DNA from 4 places in the Brevibacillus sp. AG genome. Region 2 is predicted to be linked to each of the others. Evidence: riboswitches for the same ligand, from Rfam matches in the RefSeq annotation. Region 2 holds a riboswitch; each other region holds the start of a gene.
The links. Region 2 has a riboswitch for cobalamin ahead of POF51_RS16855 (energy-coupling factor ABC transporter permease). Riboswitches for the same ligand answer to the same signal wherever they lie in the genome.

Region 1 (5,859 bases), on a different contig from region 2:
ACGCATGGTAAACGCCATACTTTTGCACCTTTTGCTGTAGTTCCGCCCAATCCTCTGACGTCGGAATGTGCATTCCTTCAAAGAGAAGCTTTGCTTTTTCCGTCCGCGGGCTGTAATCGTTCGTCAAATACTTGTTAAAATAAGTGCCTTTTGCATATTCCGATTGTTCAAAGCCCAAGAAGGTCTTGCCTGTTTCCTTGGCAATTTCCATGCTTTTTTCCAAGGAGTAGAAGTTCATCATCATGAAAAACGTACGAGCGAAATCCTTGGCTTCTTCACTTTCGTAAGCGATTCTGTTCTTTGCCAGATAACCGTTCAGGTTCATCGCACCGAGACCTACTGAGTGCAGCTCACTGTTTGCCTTTTGAACGCCTGGAGCGTTTTCTACACGCGTCATGTCACTCACGGCTGTAATGGCTTCGATTCCTTCGTGGACGGATTCACGGATCATTTTGCGTTCCATCACGTTGACGATATTGAGCGATGCTAGATTGCAGCTAATATCGCGACGGATGATATCCATCTCGCCGTAATTGGTGATCGTCGAAGTCTCCTGCAACTGGAAGATTTCCGTGCACAGGTTGGACATTTTCACCGAACCAAGATCTTTCAGTGCATGGTTGTTGTTCGCATTCGTTTTGTTCATGATGTACGGATAGCCCGATTCCATTTGAATCATCGCGATTTTGGTCAACATCTCGCGTGCGCTCATCACGGTCTTTTTCTTGATGCGATCGTTTGCCAAGAGCTCCTCGTACATGTCATCGAGGTCCATATCATCCAGATGCACACCGTATTCTTTGTACACGGAGTACGGAGCAAACACATTCAATGGCTTGTTTTCCTCAGCCAGCTTGTAGAACACGTTTGGTACGATCAGGCCGATGGACAATGTTTTGATGCGTGCTTTTTCATCGGCATTGATCTTTTTGCAATCGAGAAACTCGTTGATATCCCAACCGAAGATGTTGTAGTACGCTGCACCCGAGCCTTTACGTTGCCCCATTTGATCTGCGTAGGAAAACGCATCTTCCAACAGCTTGAGAACGGGCATAACACCTTTTGCTGCGCCCTCGACGCCTTTGATCGGCTCTCCTCGTCCGCGGAGCTTGGACAAGTTCACGGCCACACCGCCGCCAATTTTGGATAGCTGCATACAAGTTCCCAAAATAAAGTTGATGGAGTTCAGTGAATCATCCATTTCGAGCAAGAAGCAGGAGACCATTTCTCCACGGCGGCTTTTGCCTGCATTCAGGAAGGTTGGTGTCGCTGGTTGCAAGCGTTGATCCATCATGGATACTGTCAAACGCTTGGCGAGCTCAAAGTCACCTTGTCCAAGGGACAGTGCCACAACGGCCACCCGGTCTGGATACTGCTCCAAATACATCGATTTATCGTTCGTTTTCAAAGCGTAATCTTTATAAAATTTGGAGATAGCCATGTACGAAGCAAATTGAAAATCAGCGTCATAGGCCAAACGGTAAACTTCATCGACCTGCTCAACAGTGTATGTTTCATAGACGTTTTCATAGAAGTCATTCTCGATCAAATAGTCCATGCGCTCTTTGACACTGCCAAAAGTCATCGTATTGGACTGCACTTCTTCCATGAAGACCGCAACCGCTTCCCGATCCTTTTCCAGTTGATAAAATCCGTCATTGCCACGCTGCATCAGTTCGTTGTTCAATTCAATATGCCGCAATTGCTGCCACCCCACTCGTAAATTGTTCCACGTCACGGCCGGTACCGGACAGTTCAAATTTAGAAATCACCGGAACGCCATATTGGCTCGCGATCGTATCCGCGCTTTTGGCAAAGCTGGTTCCCCAGTTGCGGTTACCGCTGGCGGATACTCCCCGCAGATGGACATGATTTCGCTTCAGGAACGTCGCCACCTTCTCCGGCACTTGTCCGAATCCCGTCGTGTATGTTATCAAAATGAATGGCTCGTCCAACACCATATCTTGACTAATTTCCACATGTGGCAAATTAATTTTGTTGACGAATCTTCGGACGTTTCCTGTTTTTGAATCATAAGCGATTAGCATGTCCCTCATCCTATCCCCTGCTATTTTTACTCTGTATGTATGTTATTTAGCCAAAGTAAAAGCGCATCCGACGTTTACATGCCGAATGCGCGTGATGACTTCCATCAGCAATTCGCCAATACGAATTGCGCGCTCGAACACTTCCCTATCTCCCGTAGGTTAAACAGTGCAAGCGGTTAGGCAGGTCTCCTGGCTTTAGGATCATCGCTCCATTTTCACCTTCCCGATCCCTCAAGATCAGTGGCATTCTTTCCCCAAATGGAACTCTCTCATTACAGTGGCGGGACCGCGTCGGATTCTCACCGACTTCCCTATTAAGTCTACCAAATCTGGCTGGTAAACACCTCACCGCATCAATATGTAGTTGGTAAAACTTACTTTACCTCAATATATCGTAGGAGTCAAGCTCAGTATGCGCTCTTTTCGAAAACTAACTATTCTCCTTTTTCGGCTATTGCCAATCTCTGGTTATCGTTCATATAATAGATTTTGTGTGCGTTGGTTAGCCTTGGATAGATTGGAGAGTAGCCCTCATGAAAAGCACCGACTATCAACCTGTCGTCATTCCTCGTTCTTACAGTAAAATCATGACTTATCAAGAGCGTGACTATCACATTTTCGTAAGTATACCTGCCGATCCCCCTCCGGAATCAGGCTTTCCCGTCATATATTTGCTAGATGGCAACTCTGTTTTTGCAACCATGACCGAAGCGATACGGATACAATCACGTGGCCCTGAACGAACTGGCGTGTATCCTGCTATCATCGTCGGGATTGGGTATCCAACGGACGGTCCGTACCACCCTGCCCGTTTCTTTGATTACACGTATGAAGTTCCCGTCTCAGAGCTTCCTGGCAACCCACAAGGAGCAGACTGGCCTCAGATGGGGGGAGCAGAGCAGTTCCTCACCTTTTTAGAGGAGGAGCTCAAGCCGAGTATCGAAAACGACTTCCCCATCGATCGGACGCAACAAGCGATTTTTGGACATTCGTTAGGTGGCTTGTTTGTCTTGCATGTACTTTTGTCGAGACCACACGCTTTTCAGCGTTATATAGCTGGCAGTCCTTCGATCCATTGGAATGAGAGCGTACTGCTTGCGAAGGAGAGTCAATTACCGAGCCTGCTGACAGATGACCTCGACGTCCATGCACTCCTCACCATCGGGGAGTTGGAAAACGATGGGCGATTCTTGGTCAAAGAAAAATCTCTGGCGATGATCGAACGATTGTCCTCCATGGGCAAAGGTCAGATCAAGGCATCCTTTAAAGAATTTGCTGACGAAAATCATTCGTCCGTCTTGCCAGTCTTAATTAGCCAAGGACTCAAATTCGCTACGAAAAAAACTGCCCGCTAAAAACGGGCAGTTTTTGTTTATCATGATTCGCTTACTGTAGAGATAACACTTTGGTGATTTGGGGCAGCTCTTCGATGGCAGATACAATCGTCGGTGTAATCTCTTCATCGGTCACAGAGATAAGCAGGGCATTCTTCCCTTTTTGCTCACGCGATACATTCAACTTGGAAACATTGATTTGATGTTCGGCCAGTTTTCGTGAGACATCATAAATCACACCTGGATAATCGATATGGCGAACCAACAATCCATGGGCCCCTGGAGGTATGCGACACGCACAGTAATTGATTTCACTGATGTACACTTCTCTCCAATCTTGCGCCAAGGTGTACTTATTCGCTCCTACCCGCAACACCGCCAAATGATTCGCATATTCGCCGGAGCTATGTTGGACAGGAACCTTCGTCCCGAGTCCTTCCACTAACTGCGTTGCGATTTCCTCTTTATTTTCATGAGCAAGAATACTTAATTGTGCACTCGCTAACTCTGGCTCGAGTCTTTGAATCAGTTCAGCTAGTTCACGCAGTCCAGCATATTGGGTCATGTGTTGCCTTCACTCTCCCAGTCAGGTTTATCCTTGTTTTCACGGCAGAATCCAAGCTTCCGGCTCTTTCTTGATGGAGGATTCGTTATCAGCACGATACCAAGCCGTCAACGTTTGTCCATCTTTCGTATAGTAGATTCGGTAGATGGTATTGCCTTTTCCGCTATTGGTAAAAGGACTTTCCTCCTTCGGAACCGCTGTCACTCCACCCGCAACTACAACCCCGCCGTTCTCCTTGATGACGTTTTGGATCGTCGCCATATGCTCTTTACCCATGGAGGCCATCCCGAAATAAGAGATGATCGCCAAGAGAACCGCTCCCGCCAAAAACGAAACGATAATCACTTTTGATTTTTTCGTAGCATCCACCGAGTGCTTCCCCCGTCTATCTTAGTTCTCTTTATCAACTAAGCGTACCTTGTCAATCGTACCGCCACCCAAGCACACTTCCCCATCGTAGAAGACGACAGCCTGACCAGGTGTTACCGCCTTTTGCGGCTGGTCAAAAATGACCTCCACGTTTCCGTCCTCCAGCAGGTGAATAGTTACTCCCTGATCTGGCTGGCGATAACGGAATTTCGCTGTACAAGTAAACGTTTCGGAAGGCTTCTTATCACTCACCCAGCTAACGTTGGTTGCCAAGAGGCTCTTCGAGTACAGACGAATATGATCAGAGCCTTCACCTACGATCAGGACATTACGCTCCAGATCTTTGTCTACAACAAACCAAGGCTGTCCGCTCGTGCCATGACCTCCACCTATTCCTAAGCCTTGTCGTTGACCCAATGTATAGTACATCAGTCCGTCGTGCGTGCCGATGATTGCTCCTTCTACGGTCTCGATATTTCCTGGTTTGGCAGGCAAATAGTTTTGCAGGAACTCACGGAAGTTGCGCTCTCCAATAAAGCAGATCCCTGTACTATCCTTCTTTTTCGCTGTATAGAGTCCTGCTTTCTCTGCGATCTCCCTTACTTGAGGTTTCGGGAGATGACCAATCGGGAACATCGTTTTGGAAAGCTGTTCTTGGCCCAATACATTCAAGAAGTAAGTCTGATCCTTGTTGTTGTCAGCGCCACGAATGAGTTTGTATTCGCCATCAATGTGCTTGACCTGCGCGTAATGGCCGGTGGCAATATAATCCGCCCCAAGATCCATGACCTTGGCAAGAAGCTCGCCGAACTTGATTTCACGGTTGCACATGACATCCGGATTCGGTGTACGGCCTCGTTTATATTCATCCAAAAAATACTGGAATACCTTATCCATGTATTCTTTTTCAAAGTTTACCGTGTAATATGGAATGCCGATCTGTTCACAGACGCGCCGGACATCCTGGAAGTCTTCTTCCGCCGTGCAGTGGCCGAATTCATCGGTATCATCCCAGTTTTTCATGAAGATGCCGATGACGTCATATCCCTGTTGTTTAAGCAGGTAAGCCGTCACGGAGGAGTCGACTCCGCCGGACATGCCGACAACGACGCGTGTATCTTCTGGTCGCTTCATAAGTCTTTCTCCTCTTATTCAATTTGTACCATTACAGATTACCATGTTTCGCAAAACAAATCATGTTTTGTTACACTTTTGCCCAATAGAATGAAAAAACGCCTGACGCATAGTTGGCGCCAGACGTTTGGTAGTAAGGTTAAGCCTGCGAAGATTCATCCTTGATTTCCGCGCGATATCCCTCGATGCTTTCTTCACGACGCTGATTTTTCGCTTCGAGGTTTGTTCTTTCCTCCTCGGAAATCTCGCCAGCATTAGCCGCTAGGTAAGCTTCGGACTCACGAATGTTCTCTTCCGTATTAGAAATCATGTTTTGCAGCTTTTCTGCGTTGTCAGAACGGTCATCCGGCTTCGCCATGATCGATATGCCTCCTACAAAGGGTTATATGCAACACCTTTACCATTGTGC
Region 2 (5,859 bases):
CATCATGATATAGGTAAACTCCTCTTCAATTGGAAATTTTTAAAATTTATAGCAGTATATCACTCGTAACATGTCATGTAAAGTTTTTCCGCCTCTCGTTTTGCAGCGATTACGCAAACCCTTTTTTGATTTTGGTCTTCATGTCACGATACAGCTCTCCGTATGTAATCGCATGCTCGATATGCGAATAGGAAAGTACGGAATCGCCATCCTTGCTCTCGCAGCACGCAAAGAACAAGCTTTCCATCAGATTGTGATTTTCGATGGAATTGGTAATGTGGACGCAATCCTCAATCGAATCATGAGCGTCATGCTTATAAAAAAGAAATGTCCCTTCTTTGAACGCCCCTTTTTTGTTAGCGTCTTTCCAAATGAGCATGCCCAAGGTAATAAAGTACCCTTCCTGGAAGCGGATGACGCCGGTAATGACAGAATTAATCGTGGTCGGAATGATCGCAATCGAGTCATTGAGCTGATTGACGTATTCATACAATGCTTTATTGGATTCTTGAAGATCAGCGATCGGTACATGAAGAAGCTGCTTGTCTCTTAATTTTTCTACGAGTTGCTGAACGCATAGCGTCTTATTCAAAGTTGAAATCACAACCTCATCACTTCCCCCATTGTAAGTAAGTGCCTTCTTTACGTTATTCGTGATGAATGGACATATCCCTACAAAATCCGCACAATCTTCTTACTTTTTCTTCGAGAATCAAATTTTACATACGTAAGAGGCATGGAAGTCGGTAGTCTGTCTGCAAAAGGCGAACACCTCCCCCTTCAACAGGGTTCATGTTGAAAATTCCGGCAGGGTCGAGGGTGGGTACGGGGATCATTCCATGAAAAAAGCCCTTCACGCCTTGATTGTGGCGAGAAGGGCTTCTTGGCGCGAACTTACGCCTTTCCCTTTAAATAATCATCTTTTATCTTCTTTTCCTGCTCGACGGTAGTCATCTCTTTCTCCAATACTTGATACATCAGTTCATCCTTCACCTTACGTGAAATTCCTTTTTCCTGGTGATTCGGGACCGATGTACTCATGACAGAGTCTTGTTCCATACCAGCGTACCTCCATGGCTTTTTGGGGTTAGCTTGCCCGAAAGCCGCCACTCCATTCACCACACCCGTTGAACACTGAGCATTTTTCGCAGCTCGTCGACCGAGCGTGGAATATTTCCGCCAAGTTCACGCTTCCACTGCTCAGGCAGTGCCTCCCACACATCAACGAGCAACGGCATACCCAGATGAAGACTCTCCAGCATAGTTCTATTTTCCAATGCCTCCTGCGGATCTCCCGCGAAAACAAGCCTGCCTTCATCCATGATGCAAATCCACTCTGCCCATTCAAACGCGATATCCATATCATGTGTCGCCATCAAAACAGTCGTTCCTTGCCGGTGAATCGCATCGAGCTCCCGCAGCAAATTTTTAGTCTGATAACGATCCAGATACGCAGTAGGCTCGTCCAACAGCAAAAGCTCTGGCTCCATGACCATGACCCCCGCGAGTGCCAGACGCCGTTTTTGTCCCAGGCTCAAATGATGAATCGGAGCTTCTGCCAGCTCTCTCAATCCGAATGCATCCAGCACTTTTTCTACCTTTGCCCGGATGACTTCCGTAGGCAGATTCTGATTGCATAAACCGTAGGATATATCTTCTGCGACCGTACTTGCGATCAGCTGATGCTCGGGATCTTGAAAGACCAAGCCTACCTTTTGCGTCATTTCTTGCAGTGCGGCTCGTTTGTAGACTAGCGGTTTCCCCTTCCACAGCACCTGTCCCTGCTGTGGCTCGATGATCCCGTTCCCATGCAAGAACAAGGTAGACTTCCCACAGCCGTTTCGTCCCAAAAGGACACATTTTTTCCCCTCTGGAATCCATAAGGACAGCCCAGACAGGACGGGTCCCCGCCCTCCTGGATAGGTGTACTGCAAATCAATGAACTCCAACAACCGTGATGTCATAACTACCAACCTCCTGTCCACCACTCAAGCAGCACCAGCAGCATACAGCCTGCGATTGACTCCCATTCATAACGTCGCGAACGAGCATGGGTATGAAACGCGAGCACCTGCATGCTCTCCCCGAAGCCTCTAGCCGCCATTCCTTTATGCAAGGCTTCGTATTTGCGCATCGCTCTGACAAACAATTGCGCAACGAGAACCCCTGCATCCCGAAGCGTCGCTCGGAAGCCGCGATGACCTCCACGCGAACGTTGGGCAATCCAGAGCTGGTGAGAAATCGTTATTAACACAAAAATAAACCGATACATGATCATTAATAAATCAGTCACAAGGACAGGCATACGAAGTCGGCGAAACACCTGCAAGATTTCGGCAAACGGCACGGTAAACAAAATGAAGGCAAAGCAAGATAAGCTCGCCATGGTACGCCAAAATAAGATCCAAACTTTACTGAATGATGACGTCGGCACATAGAGCACATACGACCCCAACTCCCATGCTGCCGCGACCTGGACCTGTACTTCGCCTGCTTTCGCCCCTTCTACCAATAGGGCAGGGAGCCCCGCCGCGAAAAACGAGAGCGACACGATCATAAAGGCACAATAGATACGGACAGGTATACGGGCATACACCACTACCCATACCGTCATCCAAACAACGACGGCCATCTGCATCCATACATGTCCCACCAAGACGAGCAGTAACAATGCACTCGCCAGCAAGAGCTTATGAGCTGGCGGCAGACGTTTCAGCCTGTTTTGATAAGAGAGAGAATCAAGCTGCAGCCCGTTCATTTTTTCCGCTTATCCAACCGACCTTTGTACAAGCCCACGGCGTATCCAACCACTCCCGCTCCCAACGCCGCCTGCACCGCAAACAATAGGCTCTCCGTCTCTCCCCCTGGCGGTTCTATCAGCGGCTGGAACCACGGTTCGTAGTTCGGAGCAATTTCCTTAATCGCTTCCTCCGCCACGCCGTCTGCGCCGCCAAATTCCGAATCCTGCACCAGCAACAGTGGGACAATCGCCAGTACGATTACCCCCAAGAGTAATAGCCAGTTCCATCCTTTTTTCACAGCGATTCCTCCCGTTTGAGCAAACGAAGCTGTGTAAGCTCTTTTGCGTTGTAAGATAACAACCAGTTCCAAACAAGAACGGTCAACAGACCTTCACTGATTGCGAGCGGAACTTGCGTGAATGCAAAAATTCCTGCAAATTTGGCAAACGAGGCCAACACTCCACCAGATTCAGCTGGAAATGCGAGTGCCAGTTGAATCGAAGTCACCACATAGGTAGCGAGGTCAGCCAAGGCAGCCGCCGCAAAAACAGCCAGACGCTGGCTTCCGCGCACTTTCATGATCACCCGATAGATTCCGTATGCCACCAGTGGTCCTACTACTGCCATGGATACAGCATTTGCCCCTAGCGTAGTCAAACCTCCATGTGCCAAAAGCAAGGCTTGAAACAAGAGCACCATGCTCCCTAACACAGACATCGCAAAAGGCCCAAACATAATGGCGCCAAGGCCCGTTCCAGTCGGGTGAGAGCTGCTGCCTGTAACTGAAGGGATTTTCAGTGCAGATAAAACAAATGCAAACGCTCCTGCAACACCAATAAGGAGCTTCATTTCGGGATGTTCTTTTACAATCTTGTTAATCGAGCGAATCCCAAGAATAAAAAATGGCAAGAAGACAGCCCACCAAAATAAGGCCCAGGATAATGGCAAATACCCTTCCATGATGTGCATCGCATGTCCTGTCTCTGGTTCATTGAGCAGGAAATACAGGACAAAGCCCGCGATCATCAAACAAGTAGATACGAGACGAGATCGATTCATGTTCCTTCCTCCTTCACTGACTTTCGTTCTTTTCCTACAAACAAAAAAATCCCATCCATCAATGGACGAGATGTGCACACAAAACAACAGACTGACTATACAGCCTCATTGCCTCGTATTCACCGCTCCTTTCCGCGAAGGTTTTCTGGGTGTGGCTACTAGGTAGGTCTCCTGGCTTCCAGATCCATGCGCTCTTTGTCCTTCCCCATACGAAAATGAGTGGTTTCCTTCTCAAAGAGAGCTCCCTGGTTACAGTGGCGGGACCGCTCGGGACTTTCACCCGATTCCCTGTTACCCTTTATGCGTCACATAAAGGCACCTAACGCCGATCATATAGAGTTGACAGACAATTCATGTTTGTCCCACATCATTATAACGGATCACTACATAAATCGGAAGAATATAAGCAAAAACGCATAAGCCGATGACCCTCTACAAACGGAGCCATCGACCTATGCGTACTTGTTCTATCTATTCTTTTGCGTCTACGCCAATTACTTCACTAATATGTTTAAAACCATCGCGCTGCATGAGCTTGAGTAGCTTTTTGTTAATTTGCTTGGCGATACCTGGGCCTTGATAAATCATCCCCGTATACACCTGAACGAGACTGGCTCCTGCTCGGATTTTCGCGTAGGCGTCTTCGCCGTTATAAATGCCCCCGACACCGATGATGGGTACCTTGTCTCCTACTTCTTGATAAATCTCCTTCACCCAAGCAGTGGAACGCTCCGTAAGAGGTCTTCCGCTCAAGCCGCCCGCTTCCTCGGCAAATCGATGTCCGGAAACCGCCTCGCGTGACAGTGTCGTATTGGTAGCGATAATTCCGGCAATGCCTTCTTCAACAGCAGCGTGAACAACATCGCGCATGTGCTCATCCGACATGTCTGGTGCTACTTTCAGCAAAATCGGCTTTTTCTTGATGGAACGTGCTTCCATTTCGGTTGCCTTTTCCCTTACTGCACGCACCAAATGACGCAAGCTCTCTGTCTCCTGCAAGTCACGCAGATTCGGGGTATTCGGAGAGCTGATGTTAATGACGAAATAGTGACCGTATGCATAGAGCATGTCCATACATTTGCTATAGTCGATGGCCGCCTCTTCATTCGGCGTTACTTTGTTTTTCCCAATGTTAATCCCAATCGGAACATCTGAGTATGCGTAATCGACCAAATGCTGGGAAGCCAAATACGCACCGTGATTGTTGAAGCCCATCCGGTTAATGACAGCTTGATGTTCCGGCAATCGGAACAAACGCGGCTTCGGATTGCCTGGCTGCCCCTGCGGTGTCAACGTCCCGATTTCCACAAACCCAAAACCAAGAGCACCCAACGCGTGATAGACTTCCGCATTTTTATCAAAACCGGCTGCAAGTCCGACTGGATTCGGAAACGTCATTCCCCACAGCTTATTCTCCAACCGCTGGTCTTTTACCTGATAGATCATCTTCAGGATGCTTTTGCCTGGAGCAGAATCCTCCACCAGCCTTAAGGCACCAATTGTCTTTTCATGAATCTCTTCCGCATCATGCTGGAACAGATATTTTCTTATGAGCTGATACATCGGCTGCACTCCTTACTCCGTTTCTACCTTTTTACCTCATAGTAGAATACCATACTTTTTCGGGCGGATGTAACCTTTATACGTTGATACATATTTCCAAGCAAGCAGGCAAATCCTAACAGCACCACCACGTACAGGGGGATAAGTCTTCATGAAAGTGGACGGAAAAATCGGGATTGGTCAAGCCATTATGGTGATGATGCTGACGATCGGCATTACGAACCACGTAACCGTCATCCCCCTCTTATTGAGTAAAGCCGGAAGAGATGCTTGGTTGAGCGTGTTGCTTGCTGGTATTCCTTTTTCCTTCTGGGCGTACTTGCTGTTTGTGGTTAATCGAAATATGAAGCAACGTTCTTTGCATGAATGGCTCGCCCAACGCTCTGGAAAAATCGTCAGCCATCTGTTACTCATCCCCATCATGGTCTGCCTGTACATGATGGCCCTAACCAATCTGATCGATACCCAGACATGGACGACCGTCAACTACTTGCCT
Region 3 (5,859 bases), on a different contig from region 2:
GCAACACTGCGAGAAGGAGAGCAGCAATCAGGCGTGCGCTTCACATGCGAAGACAAGATTCGCATCCTGCATCTCTTGGAAAGCTATCAGATAGACCTCATAGAAGTGGGCCATCCTGGAATTTCTGCCGTGGATGAAGAAATCTGCCGAAAAGTGGCTCAATCGGCAAGACGAGCGCAAATATTAATGCATGCGAGAGCTACTGTTGAAGAAGTACATGCAGTAAAGCGCGCCAAAGCAGACTGGGTGGGGATTTGGGCTTCCATTAATGATGTGTCTATCCAAACCAAATTCAGTCATCACCAGGAAAGCTATATACAAGAGAAAGTCCAACAAGCTGTTATCGAAGCAAAAAAGCTTGGCTTACAGGTTAGATTCACGATTGAAGACGCTTCACGGACAGAGTGGGAAAAGATATCCAGCTTAGGTCATGTTGCTTTGCAGGCAGGCGCAGATCGCATTAGTTTGGCAGATACTGTCGGGATATGGGAGCCTGATACATGCAAAAAAATCGTAACTCGTGCCATTGAGGAATTTGGATGCGAAATTGAAGTTCATCTGCATAATGATCTTGGTCTTGCTCAAGCGAATGCGCTGGCGGCTATTGATGCAGGCGCTTCGGTCATTGATACGACAATTTTAGGAATCGGCGAAAGAGCTGGAATTACTGACTTGATCCAGCTTACTGTTGCGTTGCAAAAGCTTCGAAATGATCATCGTTATTCTTTGGATAGAATTCCCGAGCTTGTACAAGCGATACGTCTAACGACAGGGTATAGACCGGACGAACTGCGCCCAATCGCTGGGCAAAATGCTTTTACGCATACATCGGCTTACCATGTCCAAGCCGTAAAGAGGAATTCCAAAGCGTATGAGCCATTTCCTCCCGAAACAATTGGAAGAACACGGCTTCTCGAAGAAAAGCGTCCTCCAATAGGAAGCCCAAAGCTGCCTGTTTCTTTACAGGTAGGAAAGCCGTTTCCAAAAGGTGCTTCAGAGCTACAGTATCATCGTGACGGTCCAGGGATACGCTGGGTTATGATGGATTCGCGTGTTGATGAGCGAGCCTCATTCTATGTGATCCAAAGGATATTTGGATTATGCGATTTGTCCGGTATTCCTGAAAAACATGTAGACAGACATGCGCATCATTGTGACAGTGCCTTCCTCTTTTGGGGAGATGCATCTGATGGCACTGGTCTGGTGTGTCATGTTCAACTCGGTGAAGAAGAGAAGACTGTTGAGAGTCCAGCAGCTATTTTTATCCCAGCAGGCGTCGAGCATTCCTATCACTATGTGTCAGGGCACGGAACTTATACAAATATTGTATTGTCACCTGAATACAACAAAAGCCTTTTGGTTTCAGCAGCATCTTCTGAAATACCAGTGACCTAAGAGGTACAGGAATTTGTTGAGTTTGAAGAGTGGGCGGCCATCTGGGCATGAGTACGGTATCGACCGGGCTCATGCCTTGCTTGATTATTTGTGGTTACATCGACAAAACCCCGCCATAGATCGGCTCTTGCTGCGTTTTTTGTCCCCAAGTGCGCGTTCCGTATTCGAAATGCCACCATTCTTTCGGATAGTTGACGAATCCGGCAGCCGTCATCAAATGATAGAGCAGTCGGCGATTGTCTCGAATCTCGATGTCCTTTTGCTTAGACTGTGCCAACTCTTCATAATAGCGAGTGGAAGCCAGTTCACTGAAATCATCGAAGTCTGTCCCCATCTCCAGCCAGCCATCAGGCCCTGCGATAGTCAGATCCACTGCACCGCCGGATAGGTGAGGGGACGGTTTGGAGAGGTCTGTTGTTGGATAAGCGACGAATTTGCTCAATTCTTCCGTGAGGGCGGGTCCTTCCTGCCAGCCTTGTAATAGCAAGGCTTCGCGGAAACGATCATACAAGGATGCCTGTACCTCAAATGAGCGCCAGCCGTCCAACACGACGAGCTTGTAGCCAACAGGCAGTAGTGAGGCTGCCATGGCGAGCTTGCGTGCTGCCCCTTCTCGCAAAAAGGCTTCTGGCTGTGTTCCGGCATAGCCCTCGTGGTAGTAGGCTGGATAGACTGTGATTTGAGCTGAAAGGGAAGAGAGGGGAATCATCGGTTCGCCGCATTCCTTGATCGGCAGTGGGCTGGGCAGGACCATGTCTGGTATTTTTGGAATCGGAGGAAATAGCATGACTGCACACCACTTTCGATTGTTTTGCCAATAGGGTAACGAAAAACATCAGGCATGTAAACGGTCATTATCTTAAATTTTCTGCTAATAGTCACCAGCGACGAATCGGCAGCTTTTGCTTGAATCCTCGGTAGCTTTTGCTATTATTAAAGCAAGTGCTTGTCAACGGAACGAACGACATTTACATATGGAAGAGAAACAGGTCCTTGTTTTTGCGAAACCGATTCGCAGGAGCAAGGTTAAAAGGGAAGTTTGGTGAAAAGCCAACGCGGTCCCGCCACTGTAAGAGAGTAGCTGTTCTTCAAGGCACCATGCCATCCACTGCCCATCCGGGAGCGGGAAGGAGAAGAAAAGCGATAATCCTCGAGCCAGGAGACCTGCCTGTTTTTATGTTTACACTGATTTCCTTCGGGTCAAAGGAAGAGGTGAGGATTGTTGCTTTTCAGCTATCCGCGCTTTGTTTTTCCTTACGTACTGGGGGAAACAGAGCGCTTTTTTTATGCTTCGGAAAGTATTTGGAGGAAACAGCGGAGTAAAATACGTCACTTTTTGAGGTGGTCACGATGGAGAAAAACGATAAGAAGCGAGGATTGACCCTCGTTTACACAGGAGACGGCAAAGGAAAAACGACAGCAGCAGTCGGGTTGGCTGTGCGGGCGACAGGGCGCGGGAAAAAGGTGCTGATGGTTCAATTCATCAAGTCGCCGGAGCGTACATACGGAGAAAAGATTATTTTCGATAAATTGGGCATTGAAATTGTGCAAATGGGTGTCGGCTTCACATGGACGAAGACACCGGAGGAGCATCGTCAGGCATTGAAAGAAGCTTGGGCGTTTGCGAGCGAAAAGCTTTCTTCCGGAGCGTACGATGTCGTCATTTTGGATGAGCTAAATAATGCATTGGCGATTGACCGCTTCCCGATTGATGATGTGTTGCCATTGTCCGATGTGTTGGAAGCGATTCAAAATAGGCCAAGTCATATTCACCTCGTGATTACGGGACGGGCCGCAAAGAAGGAGATTTTGGACATCGCAGATTTGGTGACAGAGATGAAGCCAATCAAGCATTACTATGATGAAGGGATTCCAGCTGTGCTGGGGGTAGAGTTTTGACAAGCGCAGGTGTAATAGAGACGTACGGTCATGGCGGAGACTTGCTGACCGCAGCGCAGCGCTTTGGTCGAGAGCCCGGGCAGTTTCTGGATTACAGTGCCAATATTAATCCGCTGGGGATGCCAGCAAGCGTTCGTGAGATGCTGCTGGATTCGCTGGCTGCTGTAGCGCATTACCCAGACCCTGGACATCGTGTGTTTCGGCGTGCGCTGGCGAAGCGGCTGCAAGTGCCGGAGGAATGGTTGCTGCCTGCCAATGGTGCAGCGGAGGCGATGGCACTGGCCATTCTCGGTCTTTCGCCGGAAACGGTTGGTGTGGTATATCCTTGCTTTTCGGAATACGCGCAACTTTCCGAGCAGTATGGTGCCCGTGTCATTGGCTGCTTCGGGAAGGAAGCGAACGGGTACAAGCCCGATCCTATAGAGCTGCACACTCTTTTTACGCAGTCTGATCTCGTATTTGTCGGGTCGCCAAACAATCCGACAGGAATCCTGTATCAACCGGATGAGCTTCGCCAAATGGCGGAATGGACGAGTAAGACCAACACGTGGCTCATCGTGGATGAGGCTTTCCTCGATTTTGTGGAGGAAGATCGGCAATATACATTGGCGACGCAGCTCGAGCGCTTTCCCCGTGTGATCTTGATGCGCTCGATGACGAAAATGTACGCGATCCCGGGATTGCGCCTGGGTTATGCGATTGCGCATCCGGATGTCATTGCGAGGATGCGCCAGAAGCAAGTGAGCTGGAGCGTGAATGCACTGGCCCTTTTAGCTGGAGAACTGTGCTTGCAGGAGCAGGCATATGAGGAACAGACAAGAAGGCTCATAAAAGCAGAACGTGCGTATTTGATCGATTGCATCAGCGGTGAGTTGGGCTGGCAGGTATGGCCGGGGGAGGCAAACTTTTTGCTGCTGCGCTCACCAGAAGGATTGCCAGCGGAACAATTGCAGGCACGGCTCGGCAAAAAAGGCGTTCTGATCCGCAACTGTGCGATGTATCCCGGTTTGACGGCACATGATGTGAGAATCGCAGTGCGTGGACGAGAGGAAAATGAAAGACTTCTGGCAGCGCTCCGCGAGGTCCATGCGGAAGGAAGTGAACAGCGATGAGCTTGGTGCTGGTAACAGGCGGTGTCCGTTCAGGAAAAAGCCGCTACGCGGAAGAGCTTGCGATGATGTTGGGCAGTCGAGTCCTGTACGTGGCGACAGGCAAGGCCTGGGATGATGAAATGAAGCAGAGAATCGAGCTGCATCAGGCACGTCGTCCGCTGGAATGGGGCTGTGTGGAGGTAGGAGAGCGATTAACCGATTACCACGCATTCAGTGAGCAGTATGATGTGGTTTTAATCGATTGTCTGTCCACCTGGGTGAGTAATCGATTGATGAGCGTAGATGAGTCTGAATGGAGAAGTCCTTCACACACGCAAGCCCTGCTGCAGGAGGCAGAGGCATGGCTGTCTCTCGTACACAATTCCTCGCAAAAAGTCATTGCCGTCACAAGCGAGGTCGGATTGGGCGGTGTAGCCTTGAGTCGTTTGGGCAGATGGTTCGCGGATGTGGTGGGCGATGTCAACCAGAGAAGTGCGCGACAAGCGGACGCCGTCTACGCGGTTTTGTCGGGGATACCGTGGAGGATCAAAGGATGAATGCATTTTTACACGCGATCTCGTTTTTTACGCGTATACCGGTTCCGTGGCTTCGTCCTTCAGAGGAGGCGTGGAGAAAAAGCGTCAACTGGTATCCCGCAGTTGGTTTGGTCATCGGTTTATTGCTATGGGGTGTATATCAGGCAGGACTGGTGCTGTTTAGTCCATGGATCGCCGCTATTTTGACGCTGGTCGCATGGGTCTACGTGACCGGTGGTCTTCATATGGATGGGTGGATGGATCTCGCGGACGGTCTTGGCAGCAGCAGACCGAGAGAGCAAATCCTTTCGATTATGAAGGACAGCCGCGTAGGTGCGATGGGCGTTCTTGCTGCGATTATGCTGTTGCTGATCAAGGCGGGTGCAGTCGCAGAGCTCGCACATCCGGGATGGGGCAGCTTTTTGATCGTAGCACCAGTAGCAGCGCGGACACATGTGCTTTTGTCGATTAAGCTCTGGCCGTATCTTTCGGCAGATAAAGGGATCGGAAAAGGCATCAGTGCTGGGCTTTCCGTTTCCTCTATCATCGTGAGCTACATCATCGTGTTTGCCGCAGGTTGGTATCTTGGGGGCCTGCAGGTCATCACAGCCATTTTCCTGTCACTGTTGTTCGCTCTATTGTTTTCACGCTCGGTTTCAAAAAAATTGGGTGGACTAAATGGAGACTGCTACGGGGCTGTTATCGAAAGCAGTGAAGCAGTCGTTCTCTTGGTGTTAGTCGGGAGCTGGTGGTTATGAAGCTAGTTTGGATACGTCACGGGGAGACAGACAGCAATCGTGAGCATCGATATTTGGGGCATAGTGACGTTCCTTTGAATGAACACGGGTATCTGCACGTGAGTGAGTTGGCAAAGGAATTACCTGTGCTCATCGGGCAACCTGCTGTGATCTATTCCAGTGATCTGCTAAGATGCATCC
Region 4 (5,859 bases), on a different contig from region 2:
GCCAGTCCCTCTACTACCGGAATGTAGCTTGCTAATATCGGATGTACGTTTTTCATATTACCCCTCGTTCACTTCCACAATCATCTCAATTTCGATCGGATTGTTAAACGGAAGAACAGATGTCCCAGCTGCCGCTCTCGCATGCTTACCCGCTTCACCAAAAATTTCGATGAGGAAATCAGAAGCTCCATTAACTACCCGCGGCTGCTCGTAGAAATCAAGGGCGCTGCTGACGAGTGCGAACAGCTTGACAATCCGTGTGATTCGATCCAAATCACCAATCTCGCTTTTCAAAATGGCTAGCAGATTAAGAACCGTGACCTTTGCAGCCTCGTAGCCCTGCTCGATCGTCACATCCAATCCGAGCCTGCCTAGATACATCGGGTTTCCATTTACATAGCACCCAGCACCGGATGTATAAATGACATTGCCAGTCTGTACACATGACACATAGTTCGCCATGGTTGGAGGAACTGTAGGCAACTCATACCCTAACTCTTTTAAACGCTCCTCTACTTTGGACATAAGGACATCACCTCGTCATCAATTTCATCCCTTTCTTTAACCATACTATTCTGTAAATTCTTCTTCAACAATTTTTTGTATGATAAAAAAATTATTTCAAATCCATATACTGTAGCCTTAACAAAAAAGGACGCCGACTAGGCATCCCCTTATGAAAATCACAGAAACTCAACTCCGCCCCTATCCGTTGGCTCCACTCATTACCTTCTGGATAGATGGTTTCACACAGATCGCTTCCGAGTAGAAATACACATGTTTTTTGCCTGTAATGGGATGGGTCGTCACTTCTGTCTCTACGCCGAAAACATCCCGAATCAGCTGGGGTGTCAAGACTTCCTCTGGCGTCCCTGATGTAACGATTTCCCCCTCACAGATCACGTACAGACGATCACAGTACATCGCTGCGATATTGAGATCATGCAATGAAGACAAGACCGTAATTCCCAGCGTTTTGACCAGATCCATGACCTGCAATTGGTATCGAACATCCAAATGATTCGTCGGTTCATCAAGGACAAGAAACTCAGCTTGCTGCACCAACGCTCTGGCAATCAGCACCCGCTGCTTCTCCCCACCCGATAAACTGAAAAAGCTGCGATCGGCATATGTATGCATCCCTACCCGCTGTAGCGCATCTTCACAAATTCGAGCGTCTTCTGCGTTATCGGACTGAAACAGCCGTTTATGCGGAGCACGTCCCATATTCACGATTTCGGTTACCGAAAAATCGAATTCAACAGAGGACTCCTGCCGTACTGCCGCCATTCGCTGAGCGTTTTGACGTGAGGTTAACTTATACACGTCGTCGCCATCAAGCGAGATCCATCCCGAACGCGGCTTCAATACGCGATAAATGCTTTTTAGCAATGTGGACTTCCCACTACCATTCGGCCCGATCAACCCCACAAACTCTCCAGAGCGCACCTCCAGACTGACGTTGCGAAGGATTCCCTTTTTCTCCAGTTCGACCGATATATTCTCCACCAACAAATTCATCGTCCGCTACCTCCAAAGGAATAAGAACTCCGCAACATCAACCAGATAAAGAATGGACCTCCACACAGCGCTGTCAAAATACCAATTGGCAGCTCTTCCGGTGCAAATGCGAGCCTGGCGACTACATCAACCCAGATTAGAAATATCGCGCCAAATAAAGCGCTGACAGGAAGAACACGTCTGTGATCTGATCCGACCATCACACGGACGATGTGGGGCATCATTAATCCGACAAAACCGATTGATCCCGCGATGGACACGATTACCCCCGTGAGAAGTGCCGTGATCACCAGGAGAAGCTTGCGGAATTGTACCGTATTAACCCCCAATGTCCCCGCTGACTCCTCGCCCATCAGCATCGCATTCAACGAGCGGTATTGGGCCATTAAGACGATGAGACAGATGACGACAATCAATGTAGGGATCGTCAGGTACTCCCATTTCCCGCCAGCCAGACTTCCACTTAACCAAAACAGGACCGTCCCAATTCCATGCTCATTCGGCGCTGAAAAGACAAGGAGACTGGTAATGGCAGACAAGATTGCAGATATCGCAATTCCAGCCATGAGCAGGCGTACCGTCGAGTTTTGTCCTCCGATACGGGATAGCGTAAAAATGAGAATGATTGACACAAGGGAGCCTGTAAAAGCGCCAAAGGATAGCGCATACTGCCCATACATGCTGAATGCTCCGAATATAATGACCGAGGTAGCTCCAACCGAAGCACCTGAAGATACACCTAACACATACGGGTCAGCCAGGGAGTTGCGAACCAACGACTGGATCGCTACTCCCACTACAGACAGACCTGCTCCGACGATCGCCCCCAAAAGTACACGTGGAAAGCGAATATCCCAAATAATCGTTTGCTCCCCTTTGGACCAATCCACCTCAATCCATTGGGTCAACATCGGAATTTTTGATAAGGCGATTTTCCATACTGTTGTCGGCTTAATTTCCACTGATCCCAAGGTAACTGCGAACGTAATCGAGAGGAAGAGTCCGACCAGTAGAGTAATGATGATATAAGGTAACTTGATCTGTTGCAGTGCCATTCCCTCCCTTAAAAGGGGTATACTCTATTTGAATTTATCCGGGTAGAGTCCTTCCGCCAAAATTTTTAGCGCAATCGGTGCTCGAACGCCTTCAGAAGCCGCAGACAATGGCAGTACCATTAGTCGCTGATTTTTAATCGCCGGGATATCCGCCAGTTCTTTTTTGGTCAAAAGGAAATTGCGTTTTTGCTCAACGGTTCTATCACCGTAGTCTACGATAATAATCACGTCAGGATTGCGACTCACTACTTGTTCCCAACTGACCTCTGCCCAACCCTTTTGAATGTCATCAAAAATGTTCTTACCGCCAGCAGTCTTGATTAAGGAAGTCATGTAGTTGTTGGCTGCTGTGAATGGTTTATCTTCTCCGTTGTCGTACACGAACACTTTAAGTGGCTCGTCCACCTTGCCAATTTTACTAATCGTTTGATCCAATTCACTCTTCATTTTATTAATCAAATCATTGGCTTTGTCTTCCACACGGAAAATGCGTCCAATATTCGTAATGTCTGCAAACACATCGTCGATTGTCGGGCCAGGCATGCTAGAAGACGCTTGCAGATACGATTTGATGCCGACCTTTTCCAAATCCTGCATCGATCCTACACCCTTTTCGCCGAAGCCGCTTTTCCATCCGGCGTACACGAAGTCTGGGTTCGCTGCCAGCAGCACTTCTTTCGTAGGATACTTGTCAGACAGTACCGGAATCTTGTCGTAATCTGCTTTTAACTCTGGAAGGATTTCATCGTCTAGGTATGCAGTTCCGACCATTTTATCAGCCAGGCCCAATGCCAGCATGATTTCGGTAACGTGTTGGTTCAAAGTCACTGCACGCTCAGGTGCTGTTGGATAGGTCATTTCGATGCCATTATTGGTTAGTGTTACAGGCTTGCTCTCTGCTGCTGGTGCAGCCGTTTGTTCGGTTTTGGCTGGAGCCTGTGTTGTCGAAGTGGAGCCGCATGCCGAAACCAAAAGCATGGCAGCTGTCATGATACCGAAAGCTAGTCCTTTCATTACTGTATGTGGTTTGTTTGTCTTAAACATCTGTAATCCCCTTTTCTGTATGTATATGATGAGTTGAACGAAATCCTCCACAAAAAAAGCACCCCCCATTTCAATCGGGAGGTGCATGACAAACGTAGATATAGCTATAAGCAGGCACAAAGGCGCCATTTCATAGACTGTTTCCACATCTGCCCCATCCTCGTGGGTCGATTGTATATGATCGCATGGCAGGTCTCCTGGCTTACGAATCAACACACCCAGCTACCTTCCCATTTTTTGTCTCGCAAAAAACAGTGGCTATTCGCTAGTTGCTCCTCGTTACAGTGGCGGGACCGCGCCGGTTTCTCACCGGACTTCCCTTTTAAGCTGACGGCATATGCCATCTAGCACCATTCGATACGTATTCAATTTTTACGATTTATTCATTCATTGATAGAAGTCAGTTTTTTCGGGAACTGCGTGAGAATTTCAACGCCCGTTTCCGTAACCAATACATCGTCTTCAATCCGCACTCCGCCTACACCTGGCAGATAGATGCCTGGCTCGATCGTAAAGACCATCCCTGGACGAAGCACTTCTTGGTTCTGGCTGTGAACAGATGGATATTCATGTACATCCATCCCAAGTCCATGCCCAAGACGGTGCATGAAGTATTCTCCGTAGCCTTTTGCGGTGATGACATCGCGAGCGGTTTTATCCAAATGCGCAAAAGTCACACCCGGACGAATCTCAGCAATGGCCGCTTCGTTGGCAGCCAATACTGTCTCGTAAATTTCTTGAAGCTGAGCACTGATCTCGCCTACAGCAAAGGTACGAGTAATATCGGATACATATCCGTTGGCTGCTACCCCGATATCAAACAAAAGCAAGTCGCCTTCTTGCACCTGGCGCGTTCCTGGTTTCCCGTGTGGCAGTGCCGACTTCTCCCCTGCCAATACCATGGACGTAAAGGACGGACCTTCGGCACCCAAGCGCTTCATCTGGAATTCCAGCTCAGCTACGATTTCTGTCTCGGTCATGCCTGTCTTGACTTTTTTCAGGGTCTCCCGCAAGGAATCCTCGACCAACTGAACAGCGTGCTTCAAACGCTCCACTTCATCCGCCGATTTGATCAAACGCATTTCACGCAGTGGCTCTTCTACATCCACATAGCTCGACGCCAGAACAACCTGTCCAAGTGCTTCATAACGCTCGACAGTCATATGACTTTTTTCAATACCGAGCTTCGTCAAGTTCGCTGGCAACACTTGCTTGAGGATTTCATAGGGGTTTTGGATATCCGTATGTGTATGGATATCTTGAACGAACGAAGCCTCTGCGGCTGCCTCACGATCAAGAGCAGGTACAATCAAAGAAGGTTTTCCCTCAGCAGGAATAACGAGACCCATAAAACGTTCATGCGGGTCTGTAAAAAATCCGGTCAAATAGTAAACGTGCTTAGGGGAGGTAATCAACACCGCGTTCAGCTCTTGCTCTGTCAAAAACGTGTGGAGCTTCGAAATGCGCTCTTGAAACAACTTCTTCACCCTGCTTTCACCAATTATTCTATTGCGAGAATACCACTTCCCCATCAAAAAAAGAAGAGTTCAAATGAAAAATCTACTTCATATCGGACAACCTAAGGGTGGGGTGAAAATGAAAATGGAACAAATACTCGTCCATCAGGATGGCAAGCAGTTTGCTTTTCACATATCGGGAAAAGGCCAGCCGTTATTGTGTATCCATGCGCCATGCATCGGCTCTATCAATTTTGTTTATCAGCAAACGCTCGCAGATACATATCAGATCATTGTCCCTGATTTGCCCGGACATGGCGACAGTTCACCGACGGAGACGCCTTTTTCCATTGGAGAACTGGCAGAACAGCTCCATAAGCTTGTCCGGTCACTCGGCATTGAACGTCCCTTTATTTTGGGGTACTCCCAAGGTGTTTCTATCGCCCTTGAATATTGTCTTCGCTATTCGGATGCTGTAAAAGGCGCCATACTCGTGAGCGGCTTTTCCGAAGTGAATGACCTGTATTTACATGGACGATTTTGGATGGCACAGGCAATGTCGATGCTTCACGGAGTCCCTCTTCTTGCCCGTTCGATTGCTTCCTCACATGTCGCTGACCTAGAAATGCGTGAAAAATGGACGGTACAGGCCTCCAAAACAGATCCCACTAGCCTGAAATACCTTTACGCTGCCGGACATCGTTATCACTGTACGGAGCGTCTGGGCAACATCCAGCTTCCGATTTTACTTGCTTATGGCAAACAAGATCAACGGATGCACC

Region 1: it holds a riboswitch for cobalamin, as region 2 does, so the genes downstream of both, nrdI (class Ib ribonucleoside-diphosphate reductase assembly flavoprotein NrdI) here and POF51_RS16855 (energy-coupling factor ABC transporter permease) in region 2, are expected to answer to the same signal.
Region 3: it holds a riboswitch for cobalamin, as region 2 does, so the genes downstream of both, cobO (cob(I)yrinic acid a,c-diamide adenosyltransferase) here and POF51_RS16855 (energy-coupling factor ABC transporter permease) in region 2, are expected to answer to the same signal.
Region 4: it holds a riboswitch for cobalamin, as region 2 does, so the genes downstream of both, POF51_RS26915 (ABC transporter substrate-binding protein) here and POF51_RS16855 (energy-coupling factor ABC transporter permease) in region 2, are expected to answer to the same signal.

Annotation. Positions count from the first base shown of each region.
Region 1 is NZ_JAQMYO010000001.1:201,968-207,826, reverse strand. Features, by position in the region: gene nrdE (class 1b ribonucleoside-diphosphate reductase subunit alpha) at 1-1,702, opposite strand, end outside; gene nrdI (class Ib ribonucleoside-diphosphate reductase assembly flavoprotein NrdI) at 1,689-2,048, opposite strand; cobalamin riboswitch at 2,211-2,411, opposite strand; gene POF51_RS00870 (alpha/beta hydrolase) at 2,582-3,403, shown strand; gene POF51_RS00865 (ACT domain-containing protein) at 3,435-3,947, opposite strand; gene POF51_RS00860 (hypothetical protein) at 3,987-4,316, opposite strand; gene mnmA (tRNA 2-thiouridine(34) synthase MnmA) at 4,338-5,450, opposite strand; gene tlp (small acid-soluble spore protein Tlp) at 5,590-5,808, opposite strand.
Region 2 is NZ_JAQMYO010000006.1:122,708-128,566, reverse strand. Features, by position in the region: gene POF51_RS16880 (hypothetical protein) at 110-604, opposite strand; gene POF51_RS16875 (hypothetical protein) at 895-1,059, opposite strand; gene POF51_RS16870 (energy-coupling factor ABC transporter ATP-binding protein) at 1,116-1,964, opposite strand; gene cbiQ (cobalt ECF transporter T component CbiQ) at 1,967-2,758, opposite strand; gene POF51_RS16860 (energy-coupling factor ABC transporter substrate-binding protein) at 2,755-3,039, opposite strand; gene POF51_RS16855 (energy-coupling factor ABC transporter permease) at 3,036-3,800, opposite strand; cobalamin riboswitch at 3,945-4,138, opposite strand; gene POF51_RS16850 (quinone-dependent dihydroorotate dehydrogenase) at 4,272-5,363, opposite strand; gene POF51_RS16845 (GerAB/ArcD/ProY family transporter) at 5,515-5,859, shown strand, end outside.
Region 3 is NZ_JAQMYO010000007.1:351,449-357,307, reverse strand. Features, by position in the region: gene POF51_RS20440 (LeuA family protein) at 1-1,395, shown strand, start outside; gene POF51_RS20435 (M15 family metallopeptidase) at 1,490-2,182, opposite strand; cobalamin riboswitch at 2,366-2,581, shown strand; gene cobO (cob(I)yrinic acid a,c-diamide adenosyltransferase) at 2,746-3,294, shown strand; gene cobD (threonine-phosphate decarboxylase CobD) at 3,291-4,406, shown strand; gene cobU (bifunctional adenosylcobinamide kinase/adenosylcobinamide-phosphate guanylyltransferase) at 4,403-4,942, shown strand; gene cobS (adenosylcobinamide-GDP ribazoletransferase) at 4,939-5,679, shown strand; gene POF51_RS20410 (histidine phosphatase family protein) at 5,676-5,859, shown strand, end outside.
Region 4 is NZ_JAQMYO010000013.1:60,686-66,544, reverse strand. Features, by position in the region: gene POF51_RS26935 (helix-turn-helix transcriptional regulator) at 1-56, opposite strand, end outside; gene POF51_RS26930 (RidA family protein) at 58-525, opposite strand; gene POF51_RS26925 (heme ABC transporter ATP-binding protein) at 706-1,521, opposite strand; gene POF51_RS26920 (FecCD family ABC transporter permease) at 1,518-2,576, opposite strand; gene POF51_RS26915 (ABC transporter substrate-binding protein) at 2,601-3,620, opposite strand; cobalamin riboswitch at 3,791-3,990, opposite strand; gene POF51_RS26910 (M24 family metallopeptidase) at 4,004-5,098, opposite strand; gene POF51_RS26905 (alpha/beta fold hydrolase) at 5,217-5,859, shown strand, end outside.